2 regions of the Streptomyces sp. NBC_00328 genome follow, and region 2 is predicted to be linked to the other one. Evidence: riboswitches for the same ligand, from Rfam matches in the RefSeq annotation. Region 2 holds a riboswitch; the other holds the start of a gene.
What was found. Region 2 has a riboswitch for cyclic di-AMP ahead of OG485_RS25275 (transglycosylase SLT domain-containing protein). Riboswitches for the same ligand answer to the same signal wherever they lie in the genome.

Region 1 (7,863 bases), 1.4 Mb from region 2:
CGGGCGCCGGGCGCCGCGCCGGGTGCCGTCGCGGGGGCCTGCGGGGCGGTACTCGCGGCGGCGGACAGGGCTTCGGCGAGTCCGCCCAGTTCGACGTGCACCACGAGCACGGGTTTCGCCGGAGCCTCCAGGGCGGAGGAGCGGAGCGCCTCGGCGAGTGCCGCGTCGGCGGCCGAGGTCTCCCCCACCGTCGGTATGGCCGTCACGACGACGGCGTCGCAGCCGTCGTCGGCGAGCGCCTGGGACAGGGCCCGGTGGAAGTCCTCCGCCGAGGCCGCCGTGGTCAGGTCCCGGGGCGGCAGTGGCCTGAGTCCCTCGGCGAGACACGCGTCGTACGTCAGCAGCCCCAGGGACTCGGAGTTCCCGAGGATCGCCACGCGGGGTCCCCGGGGAAGCGGCTGGCGGGCCAGCAGCAGGCCCGCGTCGACGAGTTCGGTGATCGTGTCCACCCGGATCACTCCGGCCTGGCGCAGCAGCGCGGACACAGTGGCGTGCGGGAGTCGTGTGGCCCGTACGGCGTGCCCCTGGGGAGCGGCGCCGCCGTGCCGCGCCCCCTGGACCACGACCAGCGGCTTCGCGGCCGCCGTCCGCCGCGCGAGCCGGGTGAACTTGCGCGGGTTGCCGATGGATTCGAGGTACATCAGGGCGACGTCGGTGTCCGGGTCGTCGTACCAGTACTGCAGTACGTCGTTGCCGGAGACGTCCGCGCGGTTCCCGGAGGAGACGAAGGTCGACACGCCGGTCACACCCGTGACACCTCCGCCGCGCCGGTGCAGCCGGGACAGCAGGGCGATGCCGATGGCTCCGGACTGCGCGAACAGGCCGATGCGTCCGGGGCGGGGCATCTGGGGGGCGAGCGAGGCGTTCAGGCGCACGTCGGGCGATGTGTTGATGACACCGAAGGCGTTGGGCCCGATGATGCGCATCCCGTACGTGCGCGCGTGCCGCACGAGTTCGCGCTGGCGCTCGCGTCCCTCGGGGCCGCTCTCGGCGTAGCCGGCGGAGACCACCACCAGTCCCTGTACGCCGTGTTCGCCGCATTCCGTCACGACCTCGGGGACGTGTTCGGCGGGCACGGCGACGACGGCGAGGTCGACGGGTTCGGTGATGTCCCTGATGGAGCGGTGGGCCGGGACTCCGTCGAGTTCCTTCTCCTGGAGGGCCGCGTTCACGGCGTACAGGCGTCCGGTGAACCCTGCTTCCCGGAGGTTGTCGAGGACGCTGCGGCCGACCCCGCCCGGTGTGCGCCCGGCGCCGATGACGGCGACGGAGCCGGGGGCGAGCAGCCGCTGCACGGAGCGGGCCTCGGCGCGCTGTTCCCGCGCGCGCTGCACGGCCAGGGACCGGTCGGTGGGTTCGAGGTCGAACTCCAGGCGTACGACACCGTCCTCGAAGCTGCGCTTCTGGGTGTATCCGGCGTCCGTGAACACCTTGATCATCTTGTTGTTGGCGGGCAGCACCTCGGCGGCGAAACGGCGGATGTCACGCTCGCGGGCCACTGCGGCGATGTGCTCGAGCATCGCGGAGGCGACACCGCGGCCCTGGTGGGCGTCCTGCACGAGGAAGGCGACCTCGGCCTCGTCGGCGGGCGCGGAGGCGGGCATGCCGTCGGCGTTGATCCGGTCGTAGCGCACGGTGGCGATGAACTCGCCGCCCACCGTGGCCGCGAGGCCCACGCGGTCCACGAAGTCGTGGTGGGTGAAGCGGTGGACGTCCTTGGCGGACAGCCGCGGATAGGGCGCGAAGAAGCGGTAGTACTTCGACTCGTCCGACACCTGCTCGTAGAAGCTGACCAGACGTTCGGCGTCGTCGACGGTGATGGGTCTGATGCGTGCGGTGCCGCCGTCACGCAGCACCACGTCGGCCTCCCAGTGGGCTGGGTACTCGTGCCGATCCGCCGAGGTCTGCATGGGCCCCAGAGTACGGCTCGCGTACGACAACGGCGCGAGGCAGTCTGAGGGTGACGGGCGTCGGAGCGGGTCCTCGGCCGACACCGCGGCGGGCGAGATCCGGGACCGTCCGGGCAAGCCTCGCGATATGAAAGAATGGTCTAGACAACCTTGAACACCCGAAGGGCAGCATCACATGGCTGAGCGCCGCGTCAACGTCGGCTGGACCGAGGGCCTCCACGCCCGCCCCGCCTCCATCTTCGTCCGGGCCGCCACGGCCTCCGGCATCCCCTTGACGATCGCCAAGGCCGACGGGGACCCCGTCAACGCGGCCTCCATGCTCGCGGTCCTCGGCCTGGGCGCCCAGGGCGGCGAGGAGATCGTCCTCACATCGGACTCCGAGGGCGCGGATGCCGCTCTCGACCGTCTGGCGAAGCTGGTCGCCGAGGGGCTCGACGAGCTCCCCGAGACCGTCTGAGCCGCCCACGAGGCACCCGGACACGAGCGGCCGAGCCGCGCCCCCCTTCACCGGGTGGCGCGGCTCGGCTGTTTTTCCGTACCCTCGCTCGGAATTCCCCACATGCCATGTACGACCTCGCACCATGACCACGGGAATGGCGTGCGCCGAAATTCCGGACACACGCATAAAAGGGCATCAGAAATGAGCCCCTGCCGAATATCCCTCTTTGTATACGGCGCCCGTGTTAATGACGCGGGCCCGTCATGTTTACGGGATGTTGCGAACTTCTCACACGGTCCGGCCGGTCGCCGCCGGGAAATCGGAGCCGGTGCGCGGCCGTGGCGCGCTCGGTGTGCAGGGCCGTGATCGCGCGGGCCCGCTCACTGTCCCCGCGGGCGACCGCGTCCACGATGCCGCCGTGCTCCGCCCAGGACTCCGCGGGGTCGGCCGGCGCCTCCACCGAGTACATCCAGGCGATCTTGTGACGCAGCTGGGCGAGCGTCGAGGTGAGCGCGGGGCTGCCGGACGCCTGCGCGAGCGTCTCGTGGAACCAGCCGCCCAACGAGCGCAGATCCTCGCTGTGGCCTCGCCTTGAGCGCTCCTGCCCCAGCCTGACCAGACCTCGCAGCACCTTCAGGTGGGCCTCCGTGCGCCGCTGCGCGGCTCTCGCGGCACCCAGCGGTTCCAGCAGCATGCGCATCTCCAGGAGGTCCGCGGCCTCCAGCTCGGAGGGCTCCGCGACACACGCGCCCGCGTGCCGGCGGGTGACCACGAACCCCTCGGCCTCCAGCGTGCGCAGGGCCTCGCGCACGGGGACGCGCGAGACGCCGTACCGGCGTGCGAGCAGTTCCTCGGTGAGGCGGCCGCCGCGCTCGTAGACACCCGCGACGATGTCGTCACGGATCGCCGTGCACACCGAGTGCGCCGGAATACGCATGACCGACCTCCGCTTTAATCCCCGTGAAACGCCGTCGATTGACGCTTGTTCAGTGACTCTATTGCAGGAAGCCTGAATTTCCGATGGCAGGCCTGAATCCATGGATATTTTTTGGACAGACGGCATCCGGAAACGACGATGCCCCGGCTCGGTGAGCCGGGGCATCGAAAGCGGTGAAGAAGCCGCGAAGCGGTCGTCAGACGTTGACGCCGTGCGAGCGCAGGTACGCGACCGGGTCCATGTCCGATCCGTACTCGGCGGTCGTACGGGCCTCGAAGTGAAGGTGCGGACCGGTGGTGTTGCCCGTGTCCCCCGACAGAGCGATCTGCTGCCCCGGAGTGACCGTCTGCCCCACGGACACACCGATGGACGAGAGGTGGCCGTACATGGTGTACGTGCCGTCGTGCATCTTGATCACGACTTGATTGCCGTAGGCGCCGCCCCAGCCGGCCGTGACCACCGTGCCGGAGCCGACGGCGTGGACCGAGGTGCCGGACGCGGCGTGGAAGTCGACGCCGGTGTGGCTGCCGGAGGACCAGAGGCTGCTGCTGGCCTGGTAGCCGGTGGAGACGTACGAACCGGTGATCGGCATGACGAACGTGTTCAGGCGCTTGCGCTCGGCCTCACGGGCGGCGCGCTCCTTGGTCTCGCGCAGCTTCTGGGCCTGCTCCGCGGCCTGCTTGCGCGCGGTCTGCTCGGCCTGCTTGCGCGCGGCGGCCTCGTCGGCGGCGCGCAGCTGCGCGAAGGCCTGGGCGTCGATCTGGTCGGCGACCGTGTCGTTGAGCGTGACGGTCTGGGTCAGCCCGGTCTGCTCGACGGAGGCTTCCGCGGCGAACGCGGGGCCGGCCAGGGTTCCGATGACACCGGTGGTGGTGAGCGCCGCGACCCCGACGGCGGTCGTGGTGGTCGTGCTGTGCACGCGGCTCGTACGACGGTGCTTGCCGGTGCCACAGGTGAACGCCATGTAGGGGCTGATCCTTTCCTTCCCTCTCGCCTACCGGGTTAGCTGACGGGTTCGGAGCAGGAAGGTCTCCTACGGGCTCCCTCCGGAGAGGGCGTCCGATTCACCCCAGGGACTACGTGTGGGTCCCCGGCTCCCCTGACTCGCGTCATGGGGGACTCGGCGATGACTGTCCGGTGCCGCGGGCGCGGCGCACTGCGTGACGAACAGCCGCACTGACGCTAAGCGGGGCAACTTTCGAACAACAAACGGATCACGATTTTTGTAACGCATCCCACAGGGCAGAACGGTGGCCGTCATACGAATACGGACATCTTGGGAGCGGCTTCCGGAAAAGGGAGGGCCCTGACGGCTCTTCAGCCGTCAGGGCCCTGACGCGTCGCACGGGCTCTACTCGGCTGCCACCACGGTGACTTCACCGATTCCGAGGGCCCTGACCGGCTCCGCGATCTGCGCCGCGTCGCCCACCAGGACGGTCACCAGACGGTCCGTCGGGAAGGCGCTCACGGCCGCCGCGGTGGCCTCCACGGTGCCGGTGGCGGCCAGTTGCCGGTAGAGCGTCGCCTGATAGTCGTCCGGCAGGTGCTGCTCGACCTGGTCCGCGAGCGTGCTCGCGACCGCCGCGGCCGTCTCGAACTTGAGGGGCGCGACGCCCACCAGGTTCTGCACGGCGACGTCGCGCTCCGCGTCGGTCAGGCCCTCCGCCGCGAGGGTGCGCAACACCGTCCACAGGTCGTCGAGCGCAGGACCGGTGTTGGGGGTGTCGACCGAGCCGCTGATGGCGAGCATCGCGGCACCCGTGCCGTCCGGCGCGGAACGCAGGACCTGTCCGAACGCCCGCACTCCGTAGGTGTAGCCCTTCTCCTCGCGCAGGACGCGGTCCAGGCGCGAGGTGAGGGTGCCGCCGAGGCAGTAGGTGCCGAGGACCTGCGCGGGCCACACGCGGTCGTGCCGGTCGGCGCCGACCCGGCCGATGAGCAGCTGCGTCTGGACGGCACCGGGGCGGTCGACGATGATCACACGGCCGGTGTCGTCGGCGCTCACCGGCGGCACGGGGCGCGGCTGGGCGGCCGAGCCGGTCCAGGAGCCGAGCGTGTCGGCGAGCAGTTCGTCGAGATCGACATCGGTCAGGTCGCCGACGACGACGGCGGTGGCCGTGGCGGGGCGCACGTGCCTCTCGTAGAACGCGCGAACGGCCGACGCGTCGATGTTCTGGACGGTCTCCTCGGTGCCCTGCCGCGGGCGTGCCATGCGCACGCTCGCCGGGAACAGCTCCTTGGAGAGCTCCTTGGCGGCACGGCGGGCGGGGTTGGCCGTCTCGTGCGGGATCTCGTCCAGCCGGTTGGTCACCAGCCGCTCGACCTCGCTGTCCGCGAACGCGGGGGCCCGCAGGGCGTCGGCGAGCAGGCCGAGGGCCTTGGCCAGGCGCGAGACGGGCACTTCGAGGGACAGGCGCACACCGGGGTGGTCGGCGTGCGCGTCGAGCGTGGCGCCGCAGCGCTCCAGTTCGGCGGCGAAGTCCTCGGCCGAGTGCTTGTCGGTTCCCTCGGAGAAGGCGCGCGCCATGATCGTGGCGATGCCGTCCAGGCCCGCCGGCTCGGCGTCCAGCGGCGCGTCGAGGTTCACCTCGACGGCCACGACCTGCTGGCCGGGGCGATGACAGCGCAGCACGGTCAGACCGTTGTCCAGGGTGCCCCGCTCGGGGGCGGGGAACGCCCACGGCTTCGGCTGGCCGGCCTGGGGCTGCGGGTGGAAGTCCATGGTGGCGAGCTCGGTCACTTCGCCGCCTCCTCGTCGGTCTCGTCGGCGGAGTCAGCCGCGTCGGCTGCTTCGGCGGTGGTCGGCTCGTAGACGAGCACCGCGCGGTTGTCGGGGCGCAGGCGGGCCTTGGCGGCCTCCCGGACCTCGTCCGCCGTGACGTCGAGAACGCGCTGCACGGCGGTCAGGGCGAGCTGCGGGTCGCCGAACAGGACGGCGTACCGGCACAGTTCGTCGGCGCGGCCCGCCACGGTGCCGAGCCGGTCGAGCCATTCGCGCTCCAACTGGGCCTGGGCGCGCTCCATCTCACCGGCCGTGGGACCCTCCTCGGCGAACCGGGCGAGCTCCTCGTCGACGGCGGCCTCGATGACCGGGACCTCGACGTCGCCGGACGTCTTCACGTCCAGCCACCCCAGGGAGGGCGCTCCGGCGAGCCGCAGCAGGCCGAACCCGGCCGCGACGGCGGTGCGGTCACGGCGTACGAGCCGGTTGTAGAGCCGGGAGGACTCGCCGCCGCCGAGGACGGTGAGCGCCAGGTCGGCCGCGTCGCACGCGCGCGTGCCGTCCTCCGGGAGCCGGTAGGCGGCCATCAGGGCGCGCGCCGGTACGTCCTCCTCGACGACCTCGCGCACCTGCTCGCCGATGATGTCGGGAAGCGAGCCGTCCCGCGGGGCGGGCTTGCCGTCGTGCCCGGGGATGGAGCCGAAGTACTTCTCGACCCAGGCGAGCGTCTGCTCCGGGTCGATGTCGCCGACGACCGACAGGACCGCGTTGTTGGGCGCGTAGTTGGTGCGGAAGAACGCGCGGGCGTCCTCCAGGGTGGCCGCGTCCAGGTCCGTCATCGACCCGATCGGGGTGTGGTGGTACGGGTGGCCCTCGGGGTACGAGAGCGCGGTGAGCTTCTCGAAGGCGGTGCCGTACGGCACGTTGTCGTAACGCTGCCGGCGCTCGTTCTTCACGACGTCGCGCTGGTTCTCCATGGACTCGTCGTCCAGTGCCGCGAGCAGCGAGCCCATGCGGTCGGCCTCCAGCCAGAGGGCGAGCTCCAGCTGGTGGGCGGGCATGGTCTCGAAGTAGTTGGTGCGCTCGAAACTCGTCGTGCCGTTGAGGGAGCCGCCGGCGCCCTGGACGAGTTCGAAGTGACCGTTGCCGTGGACCTGCTTGGAGCCCTGGAACATCAGGTGCTCGAAGAGGTGGGCGAGACCGGTCCGGCCCTTGACCTCGTGGCGCGAGCCGACGTCGTACCAGAGGCACACCGCGGCGACCGGGGTCAGATGGTCCTCGGAGAGCACCACGCGCAGGCCGTTGGCCAGGCGGTGCTCGGTCGCTGTCAGGCCGCCGGAGCCTGCCTCAGCTGTGGCCGTGTGACCCATGGGCATGTACGTCCCTTCGATCGCGGAACTACGTCATTCCTGTCGGTCCTGCCACTGTATGCAAGCGCGCGGACGGCTGGCGAAGTTCCCGCACCTCGTACGCCGAGAGCGAGACTTGTGCGTGTTGCCGCACACCGGGGGAAGCACACCGGGAACCGCCGCGAACGCGCTCGGGGCCGTCTGGCACCGGGCCGGACGGCCGTCCGGGAGCGGTCCCCGCGAGGCCCGCGCAGCGCGCCGCGGGGGCGCTACGGACGGGTCGCGGTCGGCGTTGTCAGTGGGGCGGTCCACAATGGTGCGCGTCAGAACCCGTTCATGCCCCGGCAGAGACTGTGAAGGAGCCGCAGCAGCGATGGCCCGCCGCAGCACGAAGACCCCGCCGCCCGACGACTCGTACGAGGAGAAGATCCTCGACATCGACGTCGTGGACGAGATGCAGGGCTCCTTCCTCGAATACGCGTACTCGGTCATCTACTCGCGAGCCC
Region 2 (7,863 bases):
CCGGCCGGGAGAAGTCGACCTGGGTGAAGCCCGCGTCCACGACGGCCGCGCCGCCGCTCGCCGGGGTCAGCGTGAACTTCAGCGGCAGCCCCGTCTTCGCGTCCACCGCGATGCTGATCGCGCCGACCGTGGTGCCTGACTGCCGGGGCTTGATGACCAGCTTGTAGGCGTCGCGGCCCGCGACGTGCGCGGTGCCGTCGACGCTCACGGAGGTCGTGTCGTCCACGGCCTTGAGAGCCTCTTCGGCGAAGTCCTTCGGAGTGGCCGGGACATCCCGCGGCGCCTTGCCCTTGGCACCCTCGCCGGCGTGCCCGGACTCGGCGGACGTCGAGTGGAAGACCTCGTTCGACTTGCTGTCGTACCCCCACACGTCCTTGCCGTTGTGGATGACGCTGTACTCGGCGGCGTTGTCCAGCAGGGAGACCTTGCCCCTGTCCGGGCCGTCGGCCGCGACGCGCAGCGTGTGCGTGCCCGAGGCCAGTTCGAGGAGCTTGGACTGCGGGTCGGCGGAGGAACCGCCGTGCCCCTGGGCCGCGCCGGACAGCAGGCCGCTCTCCAGACCGCCCAGGTCGGGCAGCCCCAGATCGGTGCTGATCTTGACCGTGCCGGAGAGCTGCTGGACGTCCGACTCGGCGATCTTCTCGATGAGTTGCTGTGCGGTGACCTTCGGCAGGTCGGGGTCTCCGGAGTCGGCGAGCGCCGGAACGAGTCCGATCGTCGCCGCCGCCACCCCCACCACCGCGACCGGAACGACGTACCGCGCGGCCTTGCGTCGCCCGGCGAGCCTGTCGTCGGCCTCCGCGGCCCTCGCGCTGTCGTCGGATTCGTACGGTGCCATGTGTGCGTTACCTCCGTCGTCGGCGGCGGCCCTGCCCTCGTTCCGTGCTCCACCCCTAAGCCGCCATTCTCACCCGGACCGGTGAGGAGTGGTGTTCTCCATCTGACCAAATTCGCGGGATGAAAGCGTCAGCCCCCGGGCTCAACTCCTCGTAGTCCTGCGGTATGACGTGACAGGGCGGTGCCTACCCCGACCCGTAGGGGTCGCTCGTAGGGGTCGCTCGTGGGGGTCGTACGTGGGGGGCGTACGTGGGGAACCCGGCCTAGAAACTAAATATGGCGACATTTCGAGTAAAGAACGGCTCGAATCCGTACGTACAGGTGGCAGCGATCGGAGCACCCAGCACTCCAGGGATCGAGGAATCGCCATGATCGCCATCAGGTACGTCGCGGGATACGCGGCCACGGGCACCGCCGTCCTGGCGCTCACGCTCGCCGGATGCGGAGGGGGCGGCGGAGGAAGCAGCGGCGGCGGCAAGAGCGGGACCAGCTCCTCGCAGAGCAGCGGCGGCACGACACAAAGCGGCACCACGGGATCGGCGACGTCCATGCTGACCACGGCCAAGGTCGCGAAACTGGGCACGGTCGTCACCGACGACAAGGGGTACGTCCTGTACCGCTTCGACGCGGACTCGGCGAACCCGACCAAGGTCACCTGCTACGACACCTGCGCCACGGTCTGGCCGGCGACCACGGCCCACGGCGGGGTGACCACGAAGGGCATCGACAAGAGCCTGGTCTCCACGGTGAAACGCGCGGACGGCAGCACCCAGGTCACCCTCGCCGGCTGGCCCCTCTACCGGTACGCCAAGGACGACGAGCCGAAGGAGGCCTACGGCCAGGGAGTGGACGGAACGTGGTTCGCGGTGACACCGAGCGGCGCGAAGATCACCACACCCGCCTCGACGTCGCCGACACCGGCCACGACGAGCACGGGAGGCGGTGGAGGCTACTGACAGCCGCCCCGGCAGGGGCCGGTCCTGGCCTGGCCGGTACGGGGCCGGTCCCGGACCGGCGGATACGGACCGGCGGATACGGACCGGTTCCAACCGGTCGGCGACCGGTGGCACCTGAACCGGCGTCTCAGCCGGCCCATGTCCGGTGGCACGCGAGCCGGCGTCCCAGTCCGCCCGCGACCGGTGACACCCGAGCCGGCGTCTCAGCCCGCCCGGTGCACCACGGCGTCCACCAGCTCGACCAGCGCGGCCTTCGAGTCGCACTCACGCAGCGGGGCCAGCGCGGCGCGCGCCTCCTCCGCGTAGCGCACGGTGTCCCGGCGCGCCTGCTCCAGCGCGGGGTGCTCCCGCAGCCGGGCCAGCGCCTCCGCGTGCCGCGCGTCGTCCGTCAGGTCCGAGTCGAGCAGCTCGCACAGCGCGATGTCCTCGGCGAGCCCCAGCCGCTCCGCGCGCTCGCGCAGCCGCAGCACCGGCAGCGTGGCGATGCCCTCGCGCAGATCCGTCCCCGGCGTCTTGCCGGACTCGTGCGAGTCGGACGCGATGTCGAGGACGTCGTCCGCGAGCTGGAAAGCGACGCCCAGCCGCTCGCCGTACTGCGTGAGCACGTCCACGACCGTCTCGTCGGCGCCCGACATCATCGCGCCGAACCGGCACGCGACGGCGACCAGCGACCCGGTCTTGCCGCCGAGCACGTCGAGGTAGTGGTCGACCGGATCGCGGCCGTCGCGCGGACCCGCGGTCTCCAGGATCTGCCCGGTCACCAGCCGCTCGAACGCCTCGGCCTGGATCCGGACGGCCTCGGGCCCGAGGTCCGCCAGGATGTACGAGGCGCGGGCGAAGAGGAAGTCACCCGTGAGGACGGCCAGCGAGTTGCCCCAGCGCACGTTGGCGCTGTCCACCCCGCGCCGGACCTCGGCCTCGTCCATCACGTCGTCGTGGTACAGCGTGGCGAGGTGGGTCAGCTCGACGACCACGGCCGAGGGCACGACACCCGGCGCGTAGGGGTCGCCGAACTGCGCGGCGAGCATCACGAGCAGCGGCCTGAACCGCTTGCCGCCGGCCCGCACGAGGTGCTGGGCGGCTTCCGTGATGAACGGGACCTCGCTCTTGGTGGCTTCGAGCAAACCCTCCTCGACAGCCGCCAATCCGGCCTGGACATCGGCTTCGAGAGCCTGGTCCCGCACGCTCAGCCCGAACGGCCCGACGACGGTCACGAGAGGTTCTCCTGTCTGCTGACGATCACATGGCGAACTCGGTCGATCATTTGGTCGATGACACGGTTTGTCGATGTGTCGCTGCCATCACTCAAGTCAGCGTATCCGGTCACGTTTCGATCACCACGAGCGCCCACCGTCCCCCGGTCCACTTCGCTCCGCCAGGTGGTGGGCGCGAGTACACCCGGAAGGCACACGGGAAGCACCTGCGTGCCCCAACGGCGGGTACCCCGGCTCACGGGCACCACCCCACCACCGACTGTATGTTCATGATCAGATGATGTGAACCGACTTGCGATGACTTGCGATGAAATGACCGGCATTACGTCCTCTGGGGTGGCGCTCATGCACATCCGTACGTCCTTCCCTTACGAGACCACTCACGAGGACGTCCTCATCCCTCTCTCGGACGGCACCCGTCTGTACGCCCGGATCTGGCGGCCGCTGACCGAGGAGCCCGTACCGGCGCTCCTGGAGTACCTCCCGTACCGCCTGACCGACTGGACGGCCCCGCGCGACCAGCAGCGCCATCCGTGGTACGCCGGGCACGGCTACGCCTCCGTCCGCGTGGACGTACGCGGCCACGGCAATTCGGAGGGAGTGCCGGGGGACGAGGACACGGGGAACGAGCCGGACGACGGGGTGGAGGTGGTCTCCTGGCTGGCGGCCCGGCCCTGGTGCACCGGCCGGGTCGGCATGTTCGGGATCGCGTGGGGCGGCTTCGACTCCCTCCGGACCGCGGCCCGCGCGCCCGAGCCGCTCAAGGCGATCGTCACGGTCTGCTCGACCGACGACCTCTATGACAACGACGTGCACCATGCGGGAGGTTCCGTCCTCGCCGTCGACACGCACGCCCGGTCGGCCCGACTGCTCGCCTTCGCCGCCCGCCCGCCGGACCCCGCGCACGTGGGCGAGGGCATGTGGCGGAGCATGTGGGAGAAACGGCTGGAGGCGATCCGCCCCGCCGCGCCCACCTGGCTGGCACACCAGACCAGGGACGCGTACTGGCGCCACGACAGCCTCCGCGAGGAGTACGGGGCCATCCGCGCCGCGGTCCTCGCGGTCGGCGGCTGGCACGATCCGCATCGCGACACGGTGCTGCGCCTGGTGCGGAACCTGCCGCCTGATCGCGTACGAGGTCTCATCGGCCCCTGGTCCCGCCAGTACCCGGACCGGGGCCTGCCGCCCGGACCGGCGATCGGCTTCCTCCAGGAGACGCTGCGCTGGTGGGACCACTGGCTCAGGGACGAGGAGACGGACGCGCTCTCCGTCCCCCTTCTGCGCTCGTACGTGATGGACGCGCACCCTCCGGCGACGGTGTACGCGCGGATCCCCGGCCGCTGGGTGGGTGACCCGGCCTGGCCCTCGCCCTCGGTGACCCCGGTCGCGTACGCGCTCCAGGGCGCCCCGCTGCCGGTGCGCTCCCCGCAGCACACGGGGGTCGACGCGGGCCGGCTGTTCCCTTCCGGCGACGACGCCGACCTGCCGCCGGACCAACGGGAGGAGGACGCCCGCTCGGCCTGCTTCGAGTTCGAGGTGCCTGAGGAGACCTGGGTACTGGGCCGGCCCCGGGTCAATCTGCGGCTGACGTCCGCGTCACCCAGGGGCCAGGTGATCGCCCGGCTGTGCGACGTGGCCCCGGACGGAGCGTCGACGCTCGTCACCCGGGGCACCCTGAACCTCTCGGCGCGCCGGGGCCCCGACCGGGCGGTTCCCTGGGAACCGGGTACCACGGAGAACGTGGTGTTCGACCTGACCGCCATCGGCTACGCGTTCCCGGCGGGCCACCGGATCCGGCTGGGCGTCTCCTCCGCGTACTGGCCCTGGATCTGGCCCCAGCCGGGCTCGGAGGAGGGCTTCACCCTGGAGCCGATCGGCAGCGTCCTGGAACTCCCGGTACGGGCAACGGAGTCGGACCCCTCGGTCGCCTTCGAGGAACCGGAGCAGTTCGCACCCCTCGGCGTGACCGTCTCGGCGACCCTGGACGAGCCCCGCCCCCGACGCCTGGTCCTGCGCGACGTGGCCGCGGAGACCTGGCGTCTTGAGGTGGACCCGGGGCGCGGCGGTACCCGCGTGTACCCCGACGGCCTCGAATGCACGGAGGAGGCCCGGGAGACGTACACGATCGACACCTCGGACCCGCTGTCCGCCCGCGCCCACTCGGCCTGGTCGATCCGACTGCACCGCCCGGACCTGCCGTGGGACGCCCGCGTCGAGACGGTCTCCGCCATCACCTGCGACGCACAGGACTTCGTCACGACCGACGAACTCGTCTGCAAGGACGGCGACGAGGTCGTCTTCCATCGAACCTGGGAGAAGCGCATCCCGCGCACAGCCGGCTGACTGGGCCCGCCGGCACGGGAGTTCACTCCCTCGGACCGCTGCGCATCCACACGCGCCCCAGGCCCGGGCCGGCGCGACGCGCTCATGGCGCGGGCCCCGGCGTATCGCCGCGCCCCGGACGGCGGCAGGACACTCTCGCGCCGAACACCGGTGGCGCGAGGCGCACTTCACCGCGCACCGGCCCGGGTTCGGAACCGCGTCGGGGCGGCTTCGGTCCACGTCCGGGCGGCTTCGGCTTGCGTCCGGGCGGCTTCGGCTCGCGTGCGGGAGGCGCGCCCGCCACCGGGCGGCCACGTTCCCCGATGTGTCCCGCGCCACAATTCCCGCCGCGCCAGGGGCCTCTCGGTACCCCGCGAAGGGCTCGGCGGCGGCTTCCACCGCAAGGACGATGCCCGAATTACCCCTCATGCCGCCTTGATGCTCTTTGGTCTCGTGAGTTGGGTCACCGGCGAACCGGACTCCCGCCGCGCGCCCTTCGCGACCCAACCCGTTTGCCAAAGGCAAGTTGAGGATCTAATTCCGGCGCAATCGGACTTTTTACCCGTGCATTAACCAGGAGAAAGCGATCTTCGCGGTCAAATCTCATCTTGTTTCGGACATGTGCTCTCGCATACGTTCTGGTCGACCCCGGGCGGATCGCCGAATCCTGCCGCCGCCCGGCAACCCATCGACCCACGCACGGCAGGAGCGGGGGAACCACAGGTAAGCCGCCGATCCGGGCACACCGGACCGGCTTGGGGTGAAGCCGCGCCCACAGCGCGGCCGGGCATCTCCCGCCCGAACCCGACAGCTCACCTCGCAGGCGTCGGAGAGGAAATTCGTCATGCCCGTACGAGGCAAGCACCGCCGCATGAAGACCAACGTCATCACCCGGGGCATGATCGCCGCCGGAACGGGCGGCATCGCCCTCGCCCTCCCGCTCGTGAGCGCGACCGGCGCCAGCGCCGCCACCCCGGCGCAGGCCCCGCAGGCCGCCCACACCGCGGTGATCCCCAACGTGCAGCTCGTCACCTACAAGGTGGTCGCCGGCGACACGCTCTCCAAGGTGGCGCAGAAGTACCCCAAGAGCGGCGGCTGGAAGAAGCTGTACGCGGCGAACCGCGCGGTCATCGGTGACAACCCCGCCCACCTCCGTCCGGGCCTGAAGCTGACCGTGGGCACGAAGACGCTGAAGTCGACGACCGTCCGCACCACGGCGAAGGCGACCGCCGCCGTCGCCAAGTCGACCACCGTCACCCAGGCCGCCGCCAAGACGTACTCCAACAACCTCGACGGCTGGATCAAGGAATCCCTGGACGTCATGGCCAAGGCCGGCATCCCGGGCAGCTACGACGGCATCCACCGCAACGTGATGCGCGAGTCCTCCGGCAACCCCAACGCCATCAACAACTGGGACTCCAACGCCGCCGCGGGCATCCCCTCCAAGGGCCTGCTCCAGGTGATCGACCCCACGTTCCAGGCGTACCACGTGGCCGGCACGTCGTGGAACATCTACGACCCGGTCGCCAACATCACCGCGGCCTGCAACTACGCGGCCGACAAGTACGGCTCGATGGACAACGTCAACGGCGCCTACTGATCGCACCCCGCACCCCGTCTTCCTCCGCACCCGCCGACGGCGCCTTCCCGGCCCGTCGGCGGGTGCGTTGCGGTCCCGTCGGCCGGTGTGCGTCCGCGGGCGCGGCGGCGGGTGCGCGTCCGTGGGCACGGCGGGCGGGTGCGCTCCGAATGTGTCGGCGGGTGTGCGTTCGTGGGTGCGCCGGGCGGGCGTGTCGGCGGGTGTGCGTTTGCGGGCGCGCCAGGCTGGGGCGCCTGCGCCGCTAGTGCCGCGGCAGGCAACGTTTGCCCGTCAAGGAGCGGCGCCCGGTGCGTGCTCTCGGCGTGCCGGCCGGAAGTCCTCGTACTGGATGTACTTGGGCTTTCGGCCGGTGCGGCGAGAGTGCGTGCCGGGAGTCGCGACGGGGCGAACGTTGCCTGTCGCGGCACTAGAAGCCGAAGAGGCGCTCCAGCACGACCGCGATCCCGTCGTCCTCGTTCGACAGGGTGATTTCGTCGGCCACCGCCTTCAGTTCCGGATGGGCGTTGGCCATCGCCACACCTCGGGCCGCCCAGTCGAACATCGGGATGTCATTGGGCATGTCACCGAAGGCGAGCGTCGCGTCCGGCGTGAGCCCGAGGTGCGCCGCGGCGAGAGCCAGGCCCGTCGCCTTGGTCACCCCGCATGGCTGGAGTTCGACGGTGCCGGGTCCGGACATGGTGACCGTCGCCAGCGAACCGACCACTCCCCGTGCCGCCGACGCCAACTCGTCGTCGGACAAGGAGGGGTGACGGAGCAACACCTTGCTGATCGGCTCCGCCCAGAGGTCGTCCCGGCGCGGCACCCGCACCGCGGGCAGGGTCGGATGCGGCATGACATAGCCCGGCTCGATGAGCGTCAGCCCGTCCACGCCGTCCTGGTCGACCGCCGCGTACAGCAGCCCGACCTCCGCCTCGATCTTGCCGAGCGCCGTCTC

Region 1: another riboswitch for cyclic di-AMP. It lies ahead of OG485_RS31355 (M23 family metallopeptidase); the one in region 2 lies ahead of OG485_RS25275 (transglycosylase SLT domain-containing protein).

What each region holds. Positions count from the first base shown of each region.
Region 1 is NZ_CP108013.1:7,132,368-7,140,230, reverse strand. It holds gene OG485_RS31370 (bifunctional acetate--CoA ligase family protein/GNAT family N-acetyltransferase) at 1-1,910, opposite strand, end outside; gene OG485_RS31365 (HPr family phosphocarrier protein) at 2,086-2,367, shown strand; gene OG485_RS31360 (GntR family transcriptional regulator) at 2,594-3,286, opposite strand; gene OG485_RS31355 (M23 family metallopeptidase) at 3,483-4,250, opposite strand; cyclic di-AMP (ydaO/yuaA leader) riboswitch at 4,263-4,422, opposite strand; gene OG485_RS31350 (M16 family metallopeptidase) at 4,638-6,026, opposite strand; gene OG485_RS31345 (M16 family metallopeptidase) at 6,023-7,384, opposite strand; gene OG485_RS31340 (DNA gyrase/topoisomerase IV subunit A) at 7,731-7,863, shown strand, end outside.
Region 2 is NZ_CP108013.1:5,754,690-5,762,552, reverse strand. It holds gene OG485_RS25295 (LolA family protein) at 1-838, opposite strand, end outside; gene OG485_RS25290 (hypothetical protein) at 1,206-1,793, shown strand; gene OG485_RS25285 (polyprenyl synthetase family protein) at 1,997-3,007, opposite strand; gene OG485_RS25280 (CocE/NonD family hydrolase) at 3,353-5,350, shown strand; cyclic di-AMP (ydaO/yuaA leader) riboswitch at 6,010-6,170, shown strand; gene OG485_RS25275 (transglycosylase SLT domain-containing protein) at 6,174-6,929, shown strand; gene OG485_RS25270 (HAD family hydrolase) at 7,336-7,863, opposite strand, start outside.